Regions from separate parts of the Asanoa sp. NPDC050611 genome, predicted to be linked through region 2. Evidence: riboswitches for the same ligand, from Rfam matches in the RefSeq annotation. Region 2 holds a riboswitch; the other holds the start of a gene.
The links. Region 2 has a riboswitch for thiamine pyrophosphate ahead of AB0H87_RS19475 (ECF transporter S component). Riboswitches for the same ligand answer to the same signal wherever they lie in the genome.
Positions count from the first base shown of each region.

Region 1: another riboswitch for thiamine pyrophosphate. It lies ahead of AB0H87_RS21595 (cytosine permease); the one in region 2 lies ahead of AB0H87_RS19475 (ECF transporter S component).

Region 1 covers NZ_JBFAIU010000138.1:6,899-18,374, forward strand. The annotation lists gene AB0H87_RS21550 (pyridoxamine 5'-phosphate oxidase family protein) at 1-302, shown strand, start outside; gene AB0H87_RS21555 (YciI family protein) at 335-742, shown strand; gene AB0H87_RS21560 (DUF6596 domain-containing protein) at 739-1,884, shown strand; gene thiD (bifunctional hydroxymethylpyrimidine kinase/phosphomethylpyrimidine kinase) at 1,888-2,700, opposite strand; gene AB0H87_RS21570 (thiamine phosphate synthase) at 2,697-3,272, opposite strand; gene AB0H87_RS21575 (thiazole synthase) at 3,269-4,045, opposite strand; gene thiS (sulfur carrier protein ThiS) at 4,050-4,247, opposite strand; gene thiO (glycine oxidase ThiO) at 4,244-5,350, opposite strand; gene thiE (thiamine phosphate synthase) at 5,347-5,958, opposite strand; gene AB0H87_RS21595 (cytosine permease) at 5,955-7,274, opposite strand; TPP riboswitch at 7,264-7,376, opposite strand; gene AB0H87_RS21600 (MarR family transcriptional regulator) at 7,421-7,930, opposite strand; gene AB0H87_RS21605 (GDSL-type esterase/lipase family protein) at 8,068-9,171, shown strand; gene AB0H87_RS21610 (VOC family protein) at 9,178-9,609, opposite strand; gene AB0H87_RS21615 (DUF1275 family protein) at 9,636-10,307, opposite strand; gene AB0H87_RS21620 (family 43 glycosylhydrolase) at 10,286-11,476, shown strand, end outside.
Region 2 covers NZ_JBFAIU010000118.1:858-12,333, reverse strand. The annotation lists gene AB0H87_RS19515 (MFS transporter) at 1-930, shown strand, start outside; gene AB0H87_RS19510 (SMP-30/gluconolactonase/LRE family protein) at 916-1,911, opposite strand; gene recO (DNA repair protein RecO) at 2,092-2,871, shown strand; gene AB0H87_RS19500 (isoprenyl transferase) at 2,868-3,689, shown strand; gene AB0H87_RS19495 (hypothetical protein) at 3,867-4,061, shown strand; gene AB0H87_RS19490 (GNAT family N-acetyltransferase) at 4,103-4,645, opposite strand; gene AB0H87_RS19485 (energy-coupling factor transporter transmembrane component T) at 4,675-5,475, opposite strand; gene AB0H87_RS19480 (ABC transporter ATP-binding protein) at 5,472-6,857, opposite strand; gene AB0H87_RS19475 (ECF transporter S component) at 6,861-7,442, opposite strand; TPP riboswitch at 7,512-7,616, opposite strand; gene AB0H87_RS19470 (alpha/beta hydrolase) at 7,666-8,490, shown strand; gene AB0H87_RS19465 (AAC(3) family N-acetyltransferase) at 8,487-9,296, shown strand; gene AB0H87_RS19460 (VOC family protein) at 9,305-9,736, opposite strand; gene AB0H87_RS19455 (hypothetical protein) at 9,926-10,798, shown strand; partial or broken gene AB0H87_RS19450 (pyruvate dehydrogenase (acetyl-transferring), homodimeric type) at 11,037-11,476, opposite strand, start outside.

The DNA.
Region 1 (11,476 bases), on a different contig from region 2:
ACCCGATGGTCGCCCTGACGATCGACACCGAGGTCCACCCGCCGAAGATCCTGCTCATCCGCGGGCGGGCCGAGCTCGACGTGGTCGACGGCATCCCGGAGGAGTACCTCCAGATGAACGGCAGCTACGTGATGACGCCGGAGCAGCGCGTCGTGTGGGAGGCCGAGGTCCGCGCCCTCTACGACGGGATGGTCCGGATCGTCGTGACGCCGACCTGGGCGAAGCTCATCGACTTCGAGACCACCCTGCCCAGCGCGGTCGAGGAGCTGATCCGGCAGCGGGCCGAACGGCAGCAGGCCTGAGAATGGGGTCCTGACCCCACGAGGAGACGACGATGGCCAAGTACCTGCTGCTCAAGCACTACCGGGGCGCGCCGGCGTCGGTCAACGACGTGCCGATGGACCAGTGGACCCCGGCGGAGCTCGAGGCCCACATCCAGTACATGCGTGACTTCGCGGCGCGGCTCGAGGAAAGCGGCGAGTTCGTCGACCACCTGGCGCTCGCGCCGCAGGGCACGTTCGTGCGCTCGGACGGCGAGGGCCGCCCACCGATCACGGATGGGCCGTTCGCCGAGACGAAGGACCTGATCGCCGGCTGGATGCTGATCGACGTCGAGTCCTACGAACGCGCGCTCGAACTGGCCGGTGAGCTGTCCGCCGCTCCCGGCGCGGGCGGAAAGCCGGTCCAGGAGTGGCTCGAGCTGCGGCCGCTGTTCACCGAATTGCCCACGGTGACCGAGTGAACGAGACACTTCTGCGGGAGCTCGTGCCCGCCGTGCTCGGCGTCCTCGTCCGGCGCGGTGCGGACTTCGCCTCGGCCGAGGACGCCGTGCAGGAGGCCCTGATCCGCGCCCTGCGGACCTGGCCGGACGATCCACCGCGCGACGCGAAGGCCTGGCTCGTCGCGGCCGCCTGGCGCAAGTTCCTCGACGCCGCCCGGGCCGAAACGTCGCGGCGCGGGCGGGAGCTCGTCGTGGAGGTCGAGCCGCCGGCCGGGCCGGTGCCGGGCGCGGACGACTCACTGTGGCTCTACTTCCTGTGCGCGCACCCGTCGCTGTCGCCCGGCTCGGCCGTCGCGTTGACGCTGCGCGCGGTCGGCGGGCTGACGACCCGGCAGATCGCGACGGCGTACCTCGTGCCCGAGGCGACCATGGCACAGCGGATCAGCCGGGCCAAGCGGCGGATCACGGGCCTGCCGCTCGACCAGCCCGGCGACCTGGCGACCGTGCTGCGCGTCCTCTACCTCGTCTTCAACGAGGGCTACGGCGGGGACGTCGACCTGGCCGCCGAAGCGATCCGGCTCACCCGGCAGCTGGCCGCCACCACGGACGAGCCCGAGGTCGCGGGCCTGCTGGCGCTCATGCTGCTGCACCACGCCCGCCGCGCGTCCCGCGTCGGACCGGGCGGGCGCCTGGTGCCCCTCGGCGAACAGGACCGGTCCCGGTGGGACACCGACCTCATCGCCGAAGGGGTGACGGTGCTGCAGGCGGCACTGGCTCGCGACCGGTTGGGCGAGTACCAGGCCCAGGCCGCGATCGCCGCCCTGCACGCGGATGCCCGGACCGCGGCCGAGACGGACTGGGTGCAGATCGTCGAGTGGTACGACGAACTGCTGCGGCTCACGGACAGCCCGGTGGTGCGACTCAACCGGGCGGTCGCGGTCGGCGAGGCCGACGGGCCGCCGGCCGGCCTGACGGAGCTGGGCAAGGTCGACCCGGACCTGCCGCGGTACACCGCGGTCCGCGCCTATCTGCTCGAACGCGCCGGCGACCTCGCGCAGGCCGCCGACCTGTACGCCGTGGCATCCCGCGCCGCCACCAGCGCACCGGAGCGCGACCACCTCACCCGCGAGGCGGCCCGGGTGCGGCAGTCACTGCGGGCGTGACCGTCAGCGCGCGGTCGTCCAGCCGAAGTGGTCCAGCGGCCCGTGGCCCGCGCCCAGGCGCCAGGCGGCGCCGCCGGTGACCGTGCGCGTGACGAACGCCTTCGCGCCTGTCAGGGCCGTCCGCAGGTCGTCGCCCTGGGCCAGGTGCGCGGCGATCGCGGAGGCGAACGAGCAGCCCGTGCCGTGGTTGTTCGGGGTGTCGACCCAGGGGGCGCGCAGCTCGTAGGTCTCCTTGCCGTCCCAGACCACGTCCACGGCCGCGCCGTCCGGGTCGCCGGCCGGGTGGCCGCCCTTGACCACCGCGGCCGCTGCGCCCAGGTCGCCCAGGGCCCGGGCCGCGTCGTGCTGGTCCGCCCGGCTGCGGATTGTGACGCCGAGCAGCGCCTCCGCCTCGCGCAGGTTGGGGGTGACGAGCGCGGCGTGCGGGAACAGGCGGTCGCGGTAGGCGGTCTCGGCCGCGGGCTCCAGCAGGCGGTCGCCGCTCGACGAGACCATCACCGGGTCCACCACCAGGTGCGGGAGGCGACCTTGCGCCGCGAGGTCCGCCACCGCGCGGACCGTCGCCGCCGTGGCCAGCATTCCGGTCTTGACCGCGGCCACTGGCAGGTCGTCGAGGACCGCGGCGATCTGGGCCACCACGAACTCCGTCGGCGTCGCGTGCACCCCGCGTACGCCGACGGTGTTCTGCGCCGTCAGCGCCGTGATCGCGCTCGTGCCGAAGACCCGCAGTGCGGCGAACGTCTTGAGGTCGGCCTGGATGCCGGCGCCGCCGCCGGAGTCGGAGCCGGCGATGGTCAGCGCGACGGGCGGGTTCACGGCAGTTCCTCCTCGAGTGCGTCCACATAGGCGGCGACCAGCCGGGGGTCGCGCATCACCGGGCCCATCACGGCGACGCCGTGCGCACCGGCGGCGCGGCAGGCACGAACGGCGGACGGCAGCACGCCGCCCAGGGCGTACACCGGTGGCGCGTCCCGCGTGCGAACGGCCAGCCCGTCGACGCCGAGGGCGGGACCGTAGCCGGGCTTCGAGGCCGTCGGGAACACCGGGGACACCGTCACGTAGTCGCAGCCCTCGGCCACGGCCGCGGCCACCGACGCGACCGAGTGGCATGACCGGCCGACCAGCGCCGGCCGTGGCTCCGGAAACGGGTCCCGGGCGGCCAGATGGACCGCGCCGGTGCCGGAGCTCGCCACGATCAGGGTCCCGTCCACGGGACCAAGGATACCCGCGATCGCGCGCGCCAGCACGGCACGCTCGTGGGGCGGCAGATCCTTCTCCCGCAGGACCACCGCCCGCGCCCCCGCCTCCACCGCCGCGGCGACGGTCGAGGGGAGCGGGCCGGCGCACATGCCGCGGTCGGTCAGCACCAACAGCCGCGGCAGCCTCACAACGCGGCCCGACCGGCGTCCTGTGTGGACGCCATGGCCGCGTGCCAGCGCTTCTCGATCCGGCCCGCGCCGTACGCCAGCCGACCGGCCTCCACCGCGTGCCGCATCGCCTGTGCCATCCGTTCCGGATCGCGGGCCCGGGTCACGGCCGACGCGAGCAGCACCCCGTCGCAGCCCAGCTCCATCGCCAGCGCGGCGTCGGACGCGGTGCCCAGCCCGGCGTCCAGGATCACCGGCACGTCCACGGTCTCGCGGATCAGCGCGATGTTGTGCGGGTTGCGGATGCCCAGGCCGCTGCCGATCGGCGAGCCCAGCGGCATCACGGCCGCACAACCGGCATCGGCCAGGCGCCGCGCCGTGATCGGGTCGTCGTTCGTGTACGGGAGCACCGTGAACCCGTCCGCGACCAGCTGCTCGGCCGCGTCCAGCAGCTCGACCGGGTCCGGCAGCAGGGTCCGCTCGTCGCCGATCACCTCGAGTTTCACCCAGTCGGTCTCGAAGGCCTCGCGGGCGAGCCGGGCGGTGCGCACCGCCTCCCGCGCGGTGAAGCAGCCCGCGGTGTTCGGCAGCAGCCGCACGCCGCAGCGCTCCAGCACGTCGGCCAGCGCGCCGCCGGTGGACGCCTCGACCCGGCGCAGCGCGACCGTGACCAGCGCGGTGCCGGACGCCGCGACCGCACGGGCCAGCACGTCGAGGCTCGGCACGCCGCCGGTGCCGAGGATGAGCCGCGAGGGCAGCGACTCGCCGCCCAGCTCGAACACGTCGTCGCTCACCGGCTCACCCACCCGCGACCGCGGCGAGGATCTCCACCTCGTCGCCCTCGGCCAGCGTCGTGGTCGCCCACTCGCCGCGCGGCACCACCTCGCCGTTGCGGGCCACCGCGATCCGGCGCTGGTCCGTGCGGGCCGCGACCAGCTCGGCCACGGTCACCGCCGGCGCCAGGTCGACGGCCTCGCCGTTGACGGTCAGGGTCATGACATCCTCCCGTCGGGGGCGAACGGCGCGGCGAACGCCGGCAGTGCCCCCGAACTCAACAGATCGGCGATCGCGTCCGCGGTCGCCGGGGTGAGCAGCACGCCGTTGCGGTGGTGGCCGGTGGCCAGCACGAGCCCCGGCAACGACGACGGCCCGAGCAGCGGCGCGTTTTCGGGCGTGCCCGGCCGCCACCGGGCCAGCGTCTCGACCAGCTCGAGCTCGGCGACCTCCGGGACGACCTCGATGGCGTCGCGCAGGAGGTCGTGGACGGCGCCCGCGGTGACCGTCGCGTCGAAGCCGAGCTCCTCGCTCGTGGCACCGACCACCAACCGGTCCGCCGCGTACGGCACCAGGTAGACGTGCCGGCCCCGGACCAGTGCCCGGACCGTGCCGGCGAGCAGCCCGTCGGTGCCCCGCAGCCGCAGGATCTGGCCCTTCACCGGCCGGACCGGCAGCGGGGGAGCGCCGGGCAGGGTCCCGCTCCAGGCGCCCAGCGCCAGCACGACCGTCTCTCCCGCGAGCTCCGAGCCGCCCGCCAGGCGCAGGCCGGTCGCCCGCCCGTCCGTGACGACCAGCTCGGCGATCCGCGACCGTACGATGTGGACGCCGACCTGCTCGGCGGCCGCGAACAGCGCGGCATGGAGGGCGCGCGGGTCGATCGAGTGGTCGCCGGCGGCGTGCAGCGCCCCGCGCACCCGCGGGCTGAGCGCCGGCTCGCGTCGCCGGGCCTGGCTGCCCGTCAATCGCTCGACCGGCAGGCCGGACTCGAGATAGTAGGCGTGCAGCCGGTCCAGCTCGGCCATGTCGTCGGCGTCGAAACCCACTTCGAGCGTGCCGGCGGTACGCAGCGCCACGGTGCCACCGCCGTCGGCGGCGAGGTCGGCGAGGAACGCCGGATAGCGCTCCAGCGAGGTCCGGCTCAGCGCGCGCAGGGCCTCCTCGCCGTACGCCGCTTCGGTCAGCGGGGCCAGCATCCCGGCCGCCGCGCGCGAGGCGCCGTTGCCGGGGTCCTCGTCGACCACGATGACCGACAGCCCACGCCGCGCCGCCCGCCAGGCGACCGCGAGCCCGATCAGCCCGCCGCCGGCCACCAGCACGCTCATGACCGGTCGTCCAGCGCGGCGAGCAGCCGCTTGGTCGCCTCGGCCGGGTCGGGCGCGGCCGAGACCGCCGACACGACGGCGACGCCGTGCGCGGCCCGCAGCAGCGGCACCCGCTCCGCGGTCACCCCACCGATCGCGATCACGGGGACGCGTACCGCCGCGGCGACCTCGGCGACGCGCTCCGGACCGATCGGATCGGGCAACCCGTCCTTCGTGGACGTGGCGAACGCGGGCCCCACACCGAGATAGTCCGCACCGGCGGCGACGAGCGCCAGCGCCCGTTCCGGGTCGCGGGCCGTGCCGCCGATGAGATGGGCCGGGCCGGCGATCCGGCGCACCACCTCGATCGGCAGGTCGTCCGCGCCGACGTGGGTGCCGTCGGCCCGGGCGGCGAGCGCGAGGTCGACCCGGTCGTTGACGATGCACTGTGCGCCGGCCGCCCGGCAGAGCAGCACCACCTCGCGCGCGAACGCGTACCGCTCGCGGTCGGTTCCGGTCTTCGTGCGGACCTGGACCACCGGCGCGCCGCCGGCCAGCGCGGCCCGCACCGTCTCCAGCGCGGAAGCGCCGCCCGCCGCGTCGGTCACCACGTGCAGCCGCCCGATCATGCCGCCACCGCTTTCCGCCGGCGCGCCGGCACCAGGAAGACCAACGTCAACACCGACGCCACCGCGAGACTCACCAACGACGCCGACCACCCGTTGGCCGGATCGATGCCCAGGTCCTGTTGACGGGCCGTCCACCACTGGGTCCAGCCCTGCCCGGCCGCCGGGAAGAACGTCGGCAGCGTGAGCTGGTAGGCGATGAAGCCGGCGGCCCAGGGGAGCAGCAGCCACGGCCGGGCGGGCGCGGTCGCGGACACGTCCCACCGACCGCGCGGCAGCACGAAGTAGGCCACCGCGAACACACCGACCAGCGGCACGAACACCGCGCCGATCAGGAACAGGAACGGCTCGTAGGACACGATGTCGACGGCCAGGGCCAGCAGTGTGGCCGTGGCGCCGACCCCGACCGCGAGCAGCCGCCGGTCGAGCCGCTCGACGATGTTGCCCGCCGAGACCGCGGTCGAGTAGACGTTGGCGAACGCCTCGTCCACCTCGACGACCACCAGCACGGCCAGCGCGACGGCCCCGAGCGGCACGGCCAGCAGCGCGTCGACGACGTCCAGCCCGCCGGCGCCGTAGGCGGCCAGCGCCAGCGCGCCGAGCAGGAAGCAGGCGATCGTCGCGGTGCCGTAGCCGACCGCGACCCCGGCGAACGCGGCCCGCCCGCTGCGGGTGTGCCGGGTGTAGTCGGCGACCAGCGGGAACCACGAGACCGGCATGGCGATCACCACGTCGACGGCGGTCCAGAACGAGCCGCCGTCGCCGGTCAGGGGCTTCGGGCCGGCCCGCAGCACCTCGACGAACAGGTAGGCGCCGGCGATCAACGCGGCCCAGACGGCGTACCGGGCGAGCAGGCGAACCGCGCCCCGTGGCCGCATCGCCATCCAGGTCGCCGCAGCGCCCGCGACCAGTACGAACGGCCACTTGGGGGCGTCCAGCACCTGGGCGGCGGCGGTCGCGATGATGAAGATCTCGAAGGTCGCCCAGCCGACGCACTGGACGAGGTTGAACACGGTCGGGAGGTACGACAGCCGCCGGCCGAGCAGCCCGCGGAGTAGGACCATGGTGGGCGCGCCCTCGCGGGCACCGGCGGCGGCGCCGAGGCCGAGCAGCAGGGACCCGATCACGGCGCCGACCACGATCGCGAGCACGGTCACCCAGAGCGGGCGCCCGGGCAGCACGGCGAAGGTGGCCGCGACGGGCAACAGGAGGCTGACGCCGAGGCTGCCGAACAGGCCGGCGGTGTCGCGAAAGCCGAGGGCAGGCGGGGACGCCGCGGCCGCACCGGCGGCGACGGCACTGGACGAGGACACTGACACGGGACGCTCCCTACGCCGGCATTACCCGGACCAGGTTCCGACGGTCGGCGGCGCGTCAGCCGCCCTCTCAGCCCGGTGCTCCGAGCTCCCGTTGTGACTTCCGGCAGGTTACGACAAACGCTGGGTGAACGCCATGGTTACGCACATCACCGCGCGTCGCGGCGCTTGCGCGGTGCGGCCGAGCGCGGCGGCTGGCTGCGCATGTGGTCGCGCACCCGACCCATGATGTCGCCGAGGGTCCGCAGGTCCTCATCGGACAGTGGCGCGAGCAGCAGGCGGCGCAGCACCTGGACGTGGCCCGGCAGGACGCGGCTGAAGAGCTGCATACCCTTCCGGGTGATGGTGACCGCGGTGGCGCGCTCGTCGTCGGTGCTCTGGCTGCGGGTGATGAGCCCGGCCTTCTCCAGCAGACCCGCCTGGTAGGTCAGGCCGCTGCGGCTGTAGACCACGCCGTCGGCCAGCTGTGTCATGGTCAGCTGGCCGTTGGCGCCGGCGAGCCGGCCCAGCAGCTGGAACTGCACGTAGCTGATGCCGCCGTCGGCGCGGAGGTGCTGCTCGACCTGATGCTCGAGCAGGCCCACGGCTTCCATCAGCGCGAAGTACGCGTCCAGCTGCTCGGGGTCGAGCCCGCCGGGGTCGGGATGGGAGCCGGTCATCTGCCACACCGTACCGCTTCGAGTTCGAAGCATTGTGTCCCTGGTCACCAACGTGCGGAATTGCTTCGAAATCGAAGCAAGATGAGGTTGACTTGCTTCGAGTTCAAAGCAACATTTCCGAGCGCAGGGAGCGAACCATGATCTGGACAGCCGGCTTCCGGTCTGCCGTCATCAGCCCGTACGAGCAGGTCAAGCTCAACGAACCGCGCGGCTTCGCCGACCGGACGGTGCGTCAGGTGCTCCACCTGGCCGGCGGGGGACAGGCGGTTCGCGTGCGCCTCACGAACCTCTACGGCCGCACAGCCCTCACGGTCGGCGCGGCATCGGTCTTTACCGGGCAGCGGCACGCCCCCGTCACCGTCGGCGGCGCCGAGAAGTTCACCGTCGCGCCCGGCGAGGAGGTCGTCGCCGACCCGATCGACCTGCCCGTCGCCGCCGGCGCCGACCTGGACCTGCGTCTCTACCTCCCGGAGGAGACGGGCCTCGCCACGTACGCACACAAGCCCGCCTCGCTCGCCCACATCGTCGCGGGCAACCACGTCGCGTCCGCCACCCTCCCGAACGCCGAGCAGGTCGAGGCCAGGTTCTACGTCTCCGGGGTCGACGTCCTCACCCCGGACGCCACGCCGATCGCCGTGGCGTTCGGTGACTCCTGGTTCGAAGGGGTCGGCTCCACGATCGACGCGAACAACCGCTCCGTGGACTTCCTCAACCGGCGCCTCGAGCGGGGCTGGGTGGTCAACCAGGGCATCGCCGGCAACCGCCTCCTCGCGGACGAGATCGGCGAGCACGCACTGGCCCGCTTCGACCGCGACGTGCTGGCGGTGCCGGGCGTGACCCACGTGCTGGTCCACTTCGGCATCAACGACCTCGGCCTGCCGGGCATGGTCGGCGAGCCGCCCGCGACCGAGGACGCCTTGATCGAGGGCTTCACGACCCTGGCCCGCCGCGCGCACGAGGCCGGGCTGAAGATCGTCGTGGGCACCATCGGGCCGTTCGCTGGTGCCATCTATCCCGGGATCAGCACGCCGGAGGGCCTCGCCGCCCGGCGCGCGGTCAACGACTGGATCCGGACGACGGACGTCTTCGACGGAGTGTTCGACGTCGCCGGCGCGGTGGAGAACCCCGCCGCACCTGACTACATCAACCCGGTCCTGGACAGCGGCGACGGCATGCACCTAAACGACGACGGCGCCCGCGCCATCGCCGACGCCGTGGACCTGGCCTCCCTCGCCCGATGAGACCGATCAGCGTGGGAACGGAAGCAGGGGTGAGGTGTCGCCGACGGACCACGTGTGACCGAACGGGTCCGTGAAGCCACCTTGACGGTGCGTGCCCCAGGGCACTTGGTGATCTTCGATTACCGATCCGGCGACAGCGCCCGCGGCGACGGCGCGCGCGATGAAGTCGTCGGGGTCCTCGGCGAACATCTCGATCCGGGTGCTGGTGACCCCCGCCCGGTCGGGACTGGTCTCAGTGGGATTCTCGGGATTGACCTCGTGGAGGAAGAAGGCGGCGCCACCGATCTCGAGGCCGGCCACGCCACCTAGGTTCCACAGCTCTGACGCGCCCAGTGCGGTCCTGTACCAGGCAACCGCGGCGTCCGCGTCCGGGACGATCAGCATCACGGAGATTACCGGTGGCGAAGGCTCGCCCGCCGGATTCGGTTCCTCAGCCATGCCCACAGCTTCCCGCATAACGCCCCTCACGCGCGCGCCGGACGACGGGCCGTTATCGCGGCCACGAGAAGGAGCAGCGCGAGCAGCGGCGCCGACCAGCGGGCCGCGGTCAGGAGGGCCGCCGCGACCGTGGCGCCGGCGGTCAGGGCGGTCAGTTGGCCGATGGCGGCCGCCCGGGTGCCTTCGCGGCCCGTGACCAGGTCGTGCACCGCGCCGGTGAGCGTGCCCGTGAGATACGTCGTCGACTCGTGCAGCCAGCGCGCCACCACGCTCTGCACGCCCATCGCCAGACTGCCCGTCGCGAGCAGCAGCAACCGGGTCGTGCGGCCGGGTGCGCCGTCCGTCGCCATCCAGCCCGCCGTCAGGGCGCCCAGCAGCGCCAGTTCGACGAGCAGGTGGCCCGGCCAGCGCACGCGCGGCACGAGCAGCGCCAGTGCGACGCCCGCGGCGTAGGCCGCGACCGCTATCGCGGGCGCGGCGAAGGCGTGGTTGTTCGTTGCGCCGATGCCGAGGCCGGCGGTGACCAGGTTGCCGGTCACCACGCTGGCGAACGCGCCGCCCAGGCCGACGATGGCGATCAGGTCGACGACGCCGGCGCAGGCGGCAAGGGAGAGCGGGGTGACCCGGCGCCACCGCGCCGGGGCCCGCCGGGCCCTGGACCGACTCCGGCGCCCCGCTGGTCGGCCCCCGGCCGGCACCGGGCGGCGGCTTCCTGTGGACCTTCGACCCGGCCGGGCTCACCGACGCGAGCGGGCAGCGGTGGCTCTACTACGGGTCGTACTTCGGCGGCATCTGGACCGTGCCGCTGTCCGCCGACGGGCTGCGGGTCACCGGCGCCGCCACCCAGGTCACGATCGACAACCGCTACGAGGGCGCGTACGTGGTCCGGCGCGGCGGCTGGTACTACCTGTTCGGCTCCGCGGCCAACTGCTGCGCCGGGCCGACCACCGGCTACAGCGTGTTCGCCGGCCGCGCGAAGAGCCCGACCGGCCCGTTCGTCGACCGCGACGGCCATTCGCTGCTCGCCTCCCGCGTCGGCGGCACGCCGGTGATCCAGCCCAACGGCAACCGCTGGATCGGCACCGGGCACAACGCGGTCGTCACCGACGACCGGGGGCGGGACTGGTTCGTCTACCACGCGATCGACCGCGGCCAGCCCTACCTGGACGAGCCCTACGGGATCAACCGGCGCCCGATGCTCGTCGACCGGCTCGACTGGGTGGGCGGGTGGCCGACCGTACGCGGTGGCGACTGGGCCTCCGACCCGGGTGTTCCCGACGAGTCCTGGAAGTGGGCGGCGAAGGTCAAGCGGCCGGCGTGGTCGGACGAGTTCAGCGCCGGCCTGGCGCCCGGCTGGAGCTGGGTCCGGCCCGACCCGGACGCGACCGTGACCGGCGGCGGGCTGCGCTGGCCCACCCAGGCGGCCGACCTGGTCGGCACGGCCAACGACGCGAGCGTGCTGCTGCGGGACGCGCCGGCCGGCGACTGGGTCGTCGAGACGAAGCTGTCCATCGACCTGGGCGTCGACACGGTCCGCAACTACCAGCAGGCCGGGCTCGTGGTCTACGCCGGCGACGACGACTTCGCCCGGCTCAGCCACGTCGCGATCTGGAACACCCGGCAGGTGGAGTACGGCCGCGAGCTGCCCTACGCCGACCGGCTCTCCTACGGCGGCATGGTCGAGACTCCCCCGGCGGAGACGACCTGGCTGCGCCTCGCCCACCGGACCGACCGGGCCGGGGAGCACGAGTACCGGGCGGCGGTCAGCACCGACGGCCGCCACTGGACCTGGGGCGGCGTCTGGACCTTCCCGGCGGGCCCGGCACCGCGGATCGGCCTGGTCTCCCACGGCGGCGACAGCCCCCAG
Region 2 (11,476 bases):
CTCTCCTGGCGTTGGTGCATGTACATCAACCTGGTCTTCGCCGCCGTCGCCATCGTCGGCGGGGCGCTGCTGCTGGGCCGGCAGGAGCGGACACCCGGCGGCCGGCTCGACGTCCCGGGCGTGGTGGCGGTCTCGGGCGGAATGTTCTGCCTGGTGTACGGCTTCGCCAACGCCGCCTCGCACAGCTGGGGCACGCCCTCGACGTGGGGCTTCCTCCTGGCCGGCGCCGCGCTCCTGGTCGCCTTCGCCGCCCGCCAGGCCCGCGCCGCGCACCCGCTGCTGCCGCCCCGCGTCGTGCTCGACCGCAACCGCGCCGGCGCCTACCTCACCGTCCTGACCAGCGGCGCCGCGACGTTCGGGGTCTTCCTGTTCCTCGTCTACTACATGCAGGAGACCCTCGGGTACTCGGCGATCAGGTCCGGCTTCGCCATGCTGCCGATGGTGGTGTTCAGCGGGGCGATGGCCAACGTGGGCAACACGAAGCTCCTGCCGCGGTTCGGGCCCAAGCCGATAGTCATCGCCGGGATGCTGCTCAACGCGGCCGGCATGGTGTGGCTGACGAGGATCGACGCGCATTCGGCGTACGCGTCGGCACTGCTCGGCCCGCTCGCGGTGGTGGGCGCCGGCATGGGCCTCGTCTTCGGCATGGTCGCGGCCACCGGCACGTTCGGGGTGGGGCCCCGGGACGCGGGCGTGGCCTCGGCGAGCATCAACACCGGGCAGCAGCTCGGCGGCTCGATCGGCACCGCGCTGCTGAACACGATCGCGGCCAGCGCTGCCACGGCGTACCTGACCGACCACCCGCAGGCCGCGCAGCTCGCCGCGGTGCACAGCTACACCACCGTGTTCTGGTGGTGCGCCGGCCTGTTCGCGACCGGCGCCCTGGTGTGCGGTGCGTTGCTGCGCCGCGGCCCGCTAGGGCGTGGGTAGCGGGACCACCGCGATGCCGGTCTCGACGAGGCTGCCCAGGTAGAGGTGGCCGGCGTGCTCACGGACGCCGGTCACCATGTGGTAGCCGCCCGCGTCCGTCTGCAGGTCGGCGACCACCGCGCCGGTCGGGTCGACGGCCAGCACCCAGGTGGTCCGGGCGGGTGCGGGCTGCAGCGCGGTGGGCAGTGCCCAGACCACCTTGCGCAGCGCGGGGGTACGCGCGTGCAGCCGGTCGAGCGCCGGGTTGCGCGGCGTGGCGAGGGCGATCCAGATGCGGCCGTCGGCGCCGGTCGACAGGTTGTCGGGGAAGCCCGGCAGGTTGTCGACGAGCACGTCGTGCTGCCCAGCATTGGGTCCGGAGAGCCAGACCCGGGTGACCCGGTAGGCGCCGGTCTCCGCCACCGCGACGAACGACCCGTCGGCGGCGAGGGCGACGCCGTTGGCGAACTGCAGCCCGCCGAGGATGACCTCGACCGTGCCGCCCGGGTCCCGGCGGAGAAGCCGCCCGGTGCCGGTGTGCTCCAGGATGTCGGCCCGCCAGTGCGCGAGCCCGTGCCGCTGCGACGAGTCGCTGAAATAGATCGTGCCGTCGGGCGCGACCGCCGCGTTGTCGCACAGCCGGAACCCGTCGGCGAGCACGTCGACCGCCCCGGAGCCGGGGTCGACCCGCAGGAGGCCGCGGTACGCGTCGCTGACGACGAGATCCCCGTCGCCCGACACCTCGACGCCGAGCGGCCGGCCGCCCGTGGACGCGACCACCGCGGGCGGGCCGCCGTCCAGCGAGAGCCGCAGGACCCGGCCGTCCTCGACGCCCGTGTAGAGGTTGCCGTCGGGATGCACCACCACGTCCTCGGGACCGACCGCACCGACCTGCCGGACCGCCGGGGCCGGCATCGGCGGGTCGCTGACCCGCTCGCGCGCCCGCGGCGACGGCACGGGCGGTCGCCAGACAACGGGATCGATGCGCGGACGGCTGCTCATGGACAGACACGCTAGCCCCACAGATCGACCAATGTCACCGCAGTGTCCGGACCGGACCACCGCGGACCTCGGGTCCGGCGGGAGCGACGGTCCGGACCACCGCGGGCCCGGGACCGCCTGATTCTGATCTTTGCAACACCCGCCGCGACAGGCAGGGAAAACAGGGACCACAATTGGCGGGTGCCGGGCTATCGCCGTCAGCTCTACCGCGACGACGCGGTGGTGTTGCGTGTGCAGAAGCTGGGCGAGTCCGACCGGATCATCACGCTGCTCAGCCGGCGGCATGGGCGGCTGCGGGCCGTGGCCCGTGGCGTGCGGCGGACCACCTCCCGGTTCGGGGCCCGGCTCGAGCCGTTCGGCCACGTCGACCTGCAGATCGCCGGCGATCCGAACGGCGGCGGCAGCGGCCTGCACACCGTCAGCCAGGTCGAGGCGATCCAGCTCTACGGCAAGCGGTTCCTCGACGACTACCCCCGCTACACGGCCGCCTCCGCGATCGCCGAGACCGCCGAGCGGCTCACGCCCGTCGAGCGGGAGCCCTCGTTGCGGTTGTTCCTGCTCACACTCGGCGCGATCCGGGCGTTGGCGGCTCGGGAGCACGCCGGGACGCTCGTGCTCGACGCCTACCTGCTGCGCGGCATGGGCGTGGCCGGCTGGGCGCCCGCACTGGCGGAATGTGCGGTTTGTGGCACCCGCGGCATGCACAAGGCGTTCTCCGTGCCGGCCGGCGGGGCGGTTTGTCCGAATTGTCGACCGCCGGGTGCCGCTCACCCTGCCCCCGCCACGCTCGATCTCATGGTCGCCCTCTCGTCCGGTGACTGGCACGTCGCCGACGCGGCCGAGGCCGGGATCCGTCGCGAGTGCAGCGGCCTCGTCGCCGCTCACCTGCAGTGGCACCTCGAGCGCGGGTTACGCTCGCTGCCGCTGGTCGATCGCACGACGGGGGAAGAACAGAAATGATCAGGTCTCGCAGCGCGCGCCGTGAGGTGCGTCCGCCGACGCCGCACGTCTCGGGCGTCCGGCCGCCGCGGCTCCCCGAGGGCAGCCTGCCCAAGCACGTCGCGATCGTGATGGACGGCAACGGCCGCTGGGCCAAGGACCGTGGCCTGCCCCGCACCGCCGGCCACGAGCGTGGCGAGTACTCGCTGTTCGACACCATCGAGGGCGCGATCGAGATCGGGATCCCCTACCTGACCGCGTACGCGTTCTCGACCGAGAACTGGCGGCGCTCGCCGGAAGAGGTCCGCTTCCTGATGGGCTTCAACCGCGACGTCATCCGGCGCCGTCGGGACCAGCTCGTGGACCTCGGCGTGCGGGTCGTCTGGTCCGGCCGGGCCGGGCGGCTCTGGAAGAGCGTGATCTCCGAGCTGCAGACGGCGGAGGAGATGTCCCGCGGCAACTCGAAGCTGACGCTGCAGTTCTGCGTCAACTACGGCGGCCAGGCCGAGATCGCCGACGCCGCGGCCGCGATCGCCCGCGACGCCATGGCCGGCAAGGTCGACCCCGACCGCATCTCCGAGAAGACCATCCAGCGCTATCTCTACCACCCCGAGGTGCCCGAGGTGGACATGTTCCTGCGGCCCTCGGGCGAGCAGCGCACCTCGAACTTCATGCTCTGGCAGTCCGCGTACGCCGAGCTGGTCTTCCTCGACACCCTCTGGCCCGACTTCGACCGGCGCCACCTCTGGTACGCCTGCGAGCTGTTCGCCAAGCGCGACCGCCGCTTCGGTGGTGCGATCCCGAACCCGATCGCGCCGCCGCCGTTGGAAACGCCCTAGCGCGGGCCCGTGGCGGCGGTGTACCGTCGTCGCATGCGTTACTGATGCCCTCAGGGATTCTGTGTGCCGGTCTGCCGCGTCGTCGGCAGTCTTCGAGCGCCCGGGGCGTCATTCCTATTTTCCGTGGTACGCCGCCGGGCATCCGTCTGTTCTCCATTCGTGAGCGGAGGCCTTCGCATGCCTGCATCCGAAAAGTTCACCGTCGATCTGTCCGCTGTGGAGCTGCCCGACCTCGACCTGGGCGGCAACCGCGAGGCGCGGCGGGGCAAGTCCCCGTCGCACCGCGGCCACGACCGCGCCGTGCCGTCCACAAAGGGCGGTCGCGGCAAGCCGGCCGCGCAGCCGAAGCGCTACGCCTTCCGGCGGGCCTGATCCGACAGAGGAGGGGAACCCCGCGCGGGTTCCCCTCCTCTTCACAAGCGGGGCCAGGGCCGGCGCAGGTCGAGCGCGTAGAAAACCTTGTCGTAGCGCAGATGCCCGACCGCGACGAAGTCGACCAGGCGGCCGTACTCGTTGAAGCCGAGCGTGCGGTAGAGCGCCAGCGCGCGCTCGTTGTCGCCGCGCGCGTCGAGGGTGAGCACCTCGATGCCGGCCTTGCGGGCGCTGGCGACCAGGCCCTCGGTCAGCGCGCGCCCGATGCCGCGGCCCTGGTGACCCGCCGCGACCGCGACCCGCTCGAGGTCCGCGTGCGGGCGGTGGGTCTGGCGCTGGTAGCGGCGCCAGTAGCCGAGCCCCACGACCGTGCCGTCGTCGTGGGCGACCAGGAGAGCCGACTCGCCGGTCGCGACGCCCTCGACCAGCTCCGTCAGCAGGTCGCGGACCTCGCCCTGGGCCGGCGGGAGCGCCCAGCCCAGCGCCGCCCCGGACGACACCAGGTCCTGCAGGATCTTGTGGGCCGGCGGCGCGAGCGCCGTTGCCTCCACCGGATCCGTCACTTCCGCCAGCCGTACACCCATCGCCCACCGCCTCGTCTAGGTGGGTGACATTAGCCGAGAACGGGCCGGAACGTATCCGTCGCGATGCTCACCGTGAGGATGGCTCCCGTGAGCAGGACCGCGCCGAGCACGAACAGCCAGTCCGCGCGGGTGAAGCGTTGCTCGCGGGCGTGCGTACGCGGCATGCCGCTGTCGAAGCCCCGCGCGTCCATCGCGGTCGCCAGCCGGGTGCCGCGCCGGATCGCGCCGACCAGCAGCGCGAACAGCATCGAGGCGAACAGCCGGGCCGCCGCGACCGGGTTGCCGCCGGCGTCTATGCCGCGCGCCCGGCGGGCCATCCGCAGCGCCTGCCACTCCTGCCCGAGCAGTGGCACGAGCCGGAACGCGGCCAGCGTGCCGATCGCGAACCGGGCCGGCGCCTTGGCGTTCTGCACGAGCGCGTCGGCCAGGTCGGTGGGATCCGTGGTGGTGAACACCATGATGCCGGGCAGTGCGAGCGCGACCAGCCGCAGCGCCAGCCCGAGGGCGACGGTCAGCACGCCCGTCGTCACGTCCAGCGCGCCGATCCCGAACACCGTGTCGCCGCCGCGGTTGGCGCCGAACAGGATCGTCGTCAGCACGATGCCGAACACCGACAGCAGCAGCGGCCAGCCGCGGCGCAGCAGGGTGCCGTAGCGGACGCCGAACAGCGGCAGCAGGACCAGCTCGGCCGCGATCGCCAGCGCCGGGGTCAGCGGGTCCAATGTGGTCAGCACGCCGACCGCGAACACCGTTGCGGCAACGAGCTTCGCGACGGGGTTGCGGCGGGCGAGCGGCGCGCTCGAGCGCACCATCACCGCGGCCATCGTCATAGCGCCAGCCTCTGGTCGGCCAACGCGTCGACGAAGGCGGGGTCGTGGGTCACCGTCAGCACGCCGTGGCCCTCGTCGCGCAGGTCGGCCAGCAGGGCCACCAGCTCGATCCAGGTGCGCCGGTCCTGGCCGAAGGTCGGCTCGTCGAGCAGCAGCAGGCGCGGCGCCGCGGCCAGTGCCGTCGCGACGCTCAGGCGCCGGGCCTCACCACCGGAGAGGGTGTACGGGTTGGCCCGCGCGAGATGGTCGAGGTGCAGCCTGGCCAGCAGCTCGTCGACGACCTGCGGTGACCGCCCGCCGACCGCCAGCTCGCCGCGGACGGTCGAGGCGACGAACTGGTGCTCCGGGTCCTGGAAGACCGAGCCGATCCGGGCGGTCAGGTCGGCGGCACGCCAGCGGTGCGGCGGGCGGGCGGCGTCGGCGCCGGCCAGGACGGACGACGCGACGACCCGGCCGGCCGTGGGCTTGAGCAGGCCGCCGAGGAGCAGGGCCAGCGTGGACTTGCCGGCGCCGTTGGGACCGAGGACGGCGAGCGCCTCGCCGGTGCGCACCGACAGGTCCGTCGGCGCGAGCCGCGGCGCCAGCGCGACCCGGTCGGCGGTGACGAGCACCTCGCCCGGCGGGGCGACCGCCCGGCGGGGAGCGGGCAGCGGCCGGCCCGGCACCCAGATCCCGTCGGCCGCCAGCGCCGCGCCGTGCTCACCGAACACCCGCTGCGGCGGGCCCTCCGCGCGGACGCCGCCGCCGGGTTCGAGCACGACGACCCGGTCGACGAACGACACGACCTCGTCGAGCCGGTGCTCGACCATGATGACCGTGGTGTCCCGGCTCAGCGCCTGGCGCAACGAGGCGCGGACCAGGTCGGCGCCCGCCGGGTCGAGGTTCGCGGTCGGCTCGTCGAGCAGCAGCAGGTCGGGCCGCAGGGCGAGGGCACCGGCGAGGGCCAGCCGCTGCTGCTCACCGCCGGAGAGGGCGTGGGTCTCGCGGTCGAGCGGGTAGCCGAGGCCGACGGCGTCGAGCGCCTCGGCGACCCGCGGCCAGATCTCGTCGCGGGGTACGCCCCGGTTCTCCAGCCCGAACGCGACGTCGTCGCCGACCCGGGACATCACGAGCTGGGTCGCCGGGTCCTGGAACACGATGCCGACCCGCTCCCGGGCCTTGCGGGTGTCGAGCCCGTCGATCTCCGCGGTGCCCTCCCGCTCGCCGGAGTCGTCGGCGAGCAGGCCGGCCAGCGCGGCGAGCAGGGTGCTCTTGCCCGCGCCGGACGGGCCGAGCAGGAGCACCCGCTCGCCCCGCTCCACGCGCAGGTCGATCCCGCGTACCGCCCAGGCCTTGCGGCCGGCGTGCCGCCAGCCGAAGCCGCGGAGTTCGACGGCGCTCAAGGGTCAGACCGCCGCGCGTTCGCGGCCGGCCGGGAACCGGTCCAGCGCCCCGGTGTTGACCAGGGCCCGGGTCAGCGCCCACCCCCCGAAACCGGCGATGACCACCGAGCTGGCCGCGGTGATCGCGAGGTACGGGATGCCGAATCTGCCCCACGAGTTGCCCGGGTACCAGTAGAGGACGTCGTAGAGCGCGGCGACGAGGCCCGCGACCCCACCGGCCAGGGCGGCCACCGGGAGTCGGTAGACCCGGTAGGCGAACAGGGCGAAGACCAGCTCCGCGCCGAGCCCTTCGAGCGGGCCTTGCAGGACGAGCGTCCAGCCCCAGGTCGTGCCGAAGGCGACCGAGACCAGCGCGGCCACCGTCTCGGTGAACAGGGCGGCGCCGGGCTTGCGGATGACCAGCGCGCCGAGCACGGCCGGCAGCAGCCAGACGCCGTAGAGCAGCGTGCGCGCGGGCAGGGGGATCGCGTCGGCGGGACCGTTGTAGAGCAGGCCCCAGGCCCAGAAGACGACGCCGAACGCGACGCCCAGGACGGCGGCGACGACGATGTCGACCGTACGCCAGCGGTTGTTGGTGTTGCTCATCGTGCACTGACCTCCCAGTTCGGTGAACCAGGAGAAGACGCACGCCATGTCCTGGGTCGGACATGGCGCGGCTGGAGAAGACCGAACTCCCTGCGCTGGCATTACCCAGATCAGGTTCGAGGGTCTGCGGATTGTCCCGCACTCTCAGCGCTGTGCGCTCCCCTGTCGGATGTGAAGTTGTCTCTGCAGGCTAACACCGGTCCCGGGCGGTACGCTCGCGCCCATGCGGATCGAGGTGCGCGGGCTGACGTTCGAGGCCACCGAGGGAGGTCCGCCCGGCGGGCCCGTGGTGATCCTGCTGCACGGCTTCCCGGCCAACCGGCACGGTTGGGACGATGTGACGCCCTTCCTCAACGCGGCCGGGTTCCGGACCTACGCGATCGACCAGCGCGGCTACTCGCCGGGCGCGCGGCCGCTCGGGGTCGACGCGTACCGGGCGGAAGAGTGCGTTCTGGACGCGGTGGCGTTCGTCGACGCGCTGGCCGGCGGTCGCGCGGACATCGTCGGTCATGACTTCGGCGCACTGGTGTCGTGGCAACTCGCGGCCGCTCATCCGGAGCGCGTGCGGTCGCTGACCGCGGTCTCGGTGCCGCACCCGGCGGCGTTCGGGCAGGCGCTGCTCACCGACCCGGACCAGCAGCAGCGGTCGTCCTACATCGACCTGTTCCGGACGGTCGGCAAGGCCGAGCACGTGCTGTCCCGCGACGGGGGCGCCGGGCTGCGCAAGATGCTGGCCGGGGTCGGTGCACGCATCGACGTGTACGCGGAACCGCTGCTCGAGCCGGGTGCGTTGACGGCGACGCTCAACTGGTACCGCGCCCTGGTGATCGAGGACCTGGTGAAGGTGGGCCCGGTGGCGCGCCCGACGACCTACGTGTGGGGCGAGCGGGACATCGCGGTCGGCACGGCCGCGGCGTTCGCGGCGGGCGACCACGTGACCGGCGACTACCGGTTCCTGGCGCTGCCCGGCGTCGACCACTGGGTGACCGAAGCGCAGCCCGACGTGCTGGCCCAGGCGATCCTGGCCCGGATCGGGTCGGCGTCGTGAGCAACCACCCGTCGTCGGTCGACGACCGGCTGCCGCACACCCGGTCGTCTCTCGCCGCGGACCTGCTGGCGCTCGGTGTGCGCCCGGGTTCGACGCTGCTCGTCCACGCGTCGCTGAAGCCGGTGGGCTACATCGCGGGCGGCCCGCACGCGCTGGTGCTCGCGCTGCGGGACGCGCTGGGCCCGGACGGCACGCTCGTGGTGCCGACCCACACGCCGGACAATTCGGACCCGGCTGTGTGGCAGAACCCGCCCGTACCCCAGGAATGGTGGCCGGTCATCCGCTCGCACATGCCCGGCTTCGACCCGTCGGTGACGCCGAGCCGCTGGATGGGCGCCGTGGCGGAGGTGGTCCGCACGTGGCCGGGCGCGCAACGCAGCGACCACCCGCAGGTGTCGTTCGCGGCGCTGGGCCGCCTGGCGACGGAGGTGGTCTACGGCCAGCCGCGCGCGGGGATGCTCGGTCCGGACTCGCCGCTGGGCAAGATCTACGGCCTGGACGGCGATGTGCTGCTGCTGGGCGTCGGCCACGACTCGAACACGTCACTGCACCTGGCGGAGTACCGGCAGCCGGACGCACCGACCGCCCGCCTCGGCGCCGCGGTCCAGACCCCGGACGGCGACCGGGAATGGGTCTGGTGGGAGGACATCGACCTGGACGAGGGCGACTTCGAGCTGCTGGGCGCGGACTTCGAGGCCACGGGCGCGGCCCAGATGGGCCGGGTCGGGGGCGCGATGTCACGCCTGATGTCCCAACGCGCGGCGGTGGACTTCGCGGACCGGTGGATGACGGAGAACCGCAAGTAGCACTTTGTTCAGCCGACCATGTCGACCTCGGTCATCCCGTCGGCATGCCCGGGCGGCCACTGCACCAGTTCGATCCGGTTGCCGTCGGGGTCGGTGACCCAGGCGGTCAGGAACTCCGTCGAGCCATCGGGCGACGAGGGTTCCTCGACCTCGATGCCGCCGGCGGCGAGCCGCTCGACCGTGTCGGCCATGGACGCGACCTGGACGACGAAGTGGTTGAGCCGATTGCCGCCGGGCGGGGTCGCGTGGTCGTGCACGAGCTCGATGGTCACGAAATCATCGTTCGGCAACCGAATCATCGTGAGACTGCCGAACGCCGTCTCGGGCACGGTCCCCAACACGCGGTAACCCAGGCCGGTGTAGAAGGCGAGCGACCGGTCAAGGTCAGCAACCCGCAACCCGAAGTGCAAGGTCCTCATCGCGTACGCATCGCGTGGCATGCCACCAGGGTCGCACTGTCCATTGCGCACCTGGAGCAGCCAGCCTTTCGTAGCGGCTGATCCGCCCGTTCGTTCGACCCGTGCGCCGAGCTAGTGGATCTTGGCCAGCCCCTTGAGCACATACGCTCGCCCAGCGCCCCGCGGCTGGACGGCCGGGTGCCGCTTCATCGGACAAGGATGTCGGGATTCATGGCTTTTGTAAGCGCACTGATCGTGCTCGTTGTGTTGATCGCGGGAGGCCTGACCTTTCGAGCCAAGCGTCGCCGGCGCGACCCGTTGGCGGCCGAGCACCACGCCGAACTGAAAGTGGCTCGGAAGGGCCTGCGTGAGGCGGAGAAAGCTCGCAACGACGCGATCAGGAATGCTCAGAGATCCCTCAGAAGCGCCGAGCGGGCCCATGCGAAGCAGGTTCGCCAGGCCCAGTCGGCACTCTCGGAGGTCACGAATCCGGATGGCAAGAGGATCGGCAGCTATGGCGGCGTCAAGCTCCACGAACTGGCCGTCCACACGCCGAACGGGCGCGGTGACCTCATCGGCGCGAGCGCGACGGTCGACACGGCCGGAAACCTCGTATTGAGCAAGCGACCGACCTTGACCCGGATGGCCGCGGGCGGGTTGCTGCTCGGCCCCCTCGGTGCGCTCGGCTCGCTGGCGTTCCAGAAGACGAAGAAGCACGACGCGCGTGAGCTGTACCTGCTCATCGAGACGCCCGATCTCGCCAGCGTCGTGAAGTGCCCCGCCGACGAGGGCCTGAAGGCGCGCTCGTTCGCCGCGAAGATCAACACTGCGGCGAAGCAGGCCGAGGCGATCGCAGCCGCCCGGCCCGGGCAGATCCAGGAAGCGCGGAAAACGCTGGCGTCCGCCGAAGCGGACACCGCCGCAGTCGAGTCGGCTCGTGCGGAGCTCGCCCAGGTCGAGGGCGACACCGTCCTGTCCGAGCACGTCGAGGTGGCGCAGGCACGATTGCTCGCACTCGAAGCGGCGCGGCCGAGCGGACAGTTGGCGTTGCCCGCGCCTGCGACCGACGACGGCCCGGCAAAGAGCGGTGACGCGTCGCCCTGACCGGTCGTTCGTCGAGGTCGCATCCTTTCCCGACCTCGACGAAGGGTTTCCGGTCAGCCGCCCAGGCCGTAGCGTTCGCGGGCCTCGCGGACGCTCCGGTCACGGGCGCAGGCCGTAGCGATACCGAGCCGCGGTCCCTCCCGCCCAGCCGCCCAGGCCGTAGCGATCCCGAGCCGCGCGGACCCTACCGCTCAGCCAGCCAAGCCATAGCGATCCCGAGCCGCGCGAACCGTTCCGGTCAGTCGTCCAGGCCGTACCGCTCCCGGGCCTCGCGGACCGTTTCCGGCTTGATTTCGCCTCGCCGGGCCAGGGCCGCCAACGCCGCGACCGCGATCGACTCCGGGTCCACGCCGAAGTGGCGGCGGGTCGCTTCGCGCGTGTCCGACAGGCCGAAGCCGTCCGTGCCGATCGAGTGCCAGTCCTGTGGGACCCACTGCGCGATCTGGTCCGGGACCGCGCGCATCCAGTCGCTGACCGCCAGCACCGGGCCCGGTTCGCCGTCCAGGACCCGCGTCACGTAAGGCACCCGGTCCTCGCCCTTCAGGGCCGCCGCGTCGCAGGACAAGGCGTCACGGCGCAGCTCGGTCCAGGATGTTGCCGACCAGACGTCCGCCGCTACGCCCCAGTCCGACGCCAGCAACCGCTGCGCGTCCAGAGCCCAGTGGATCGCCGTGCCCG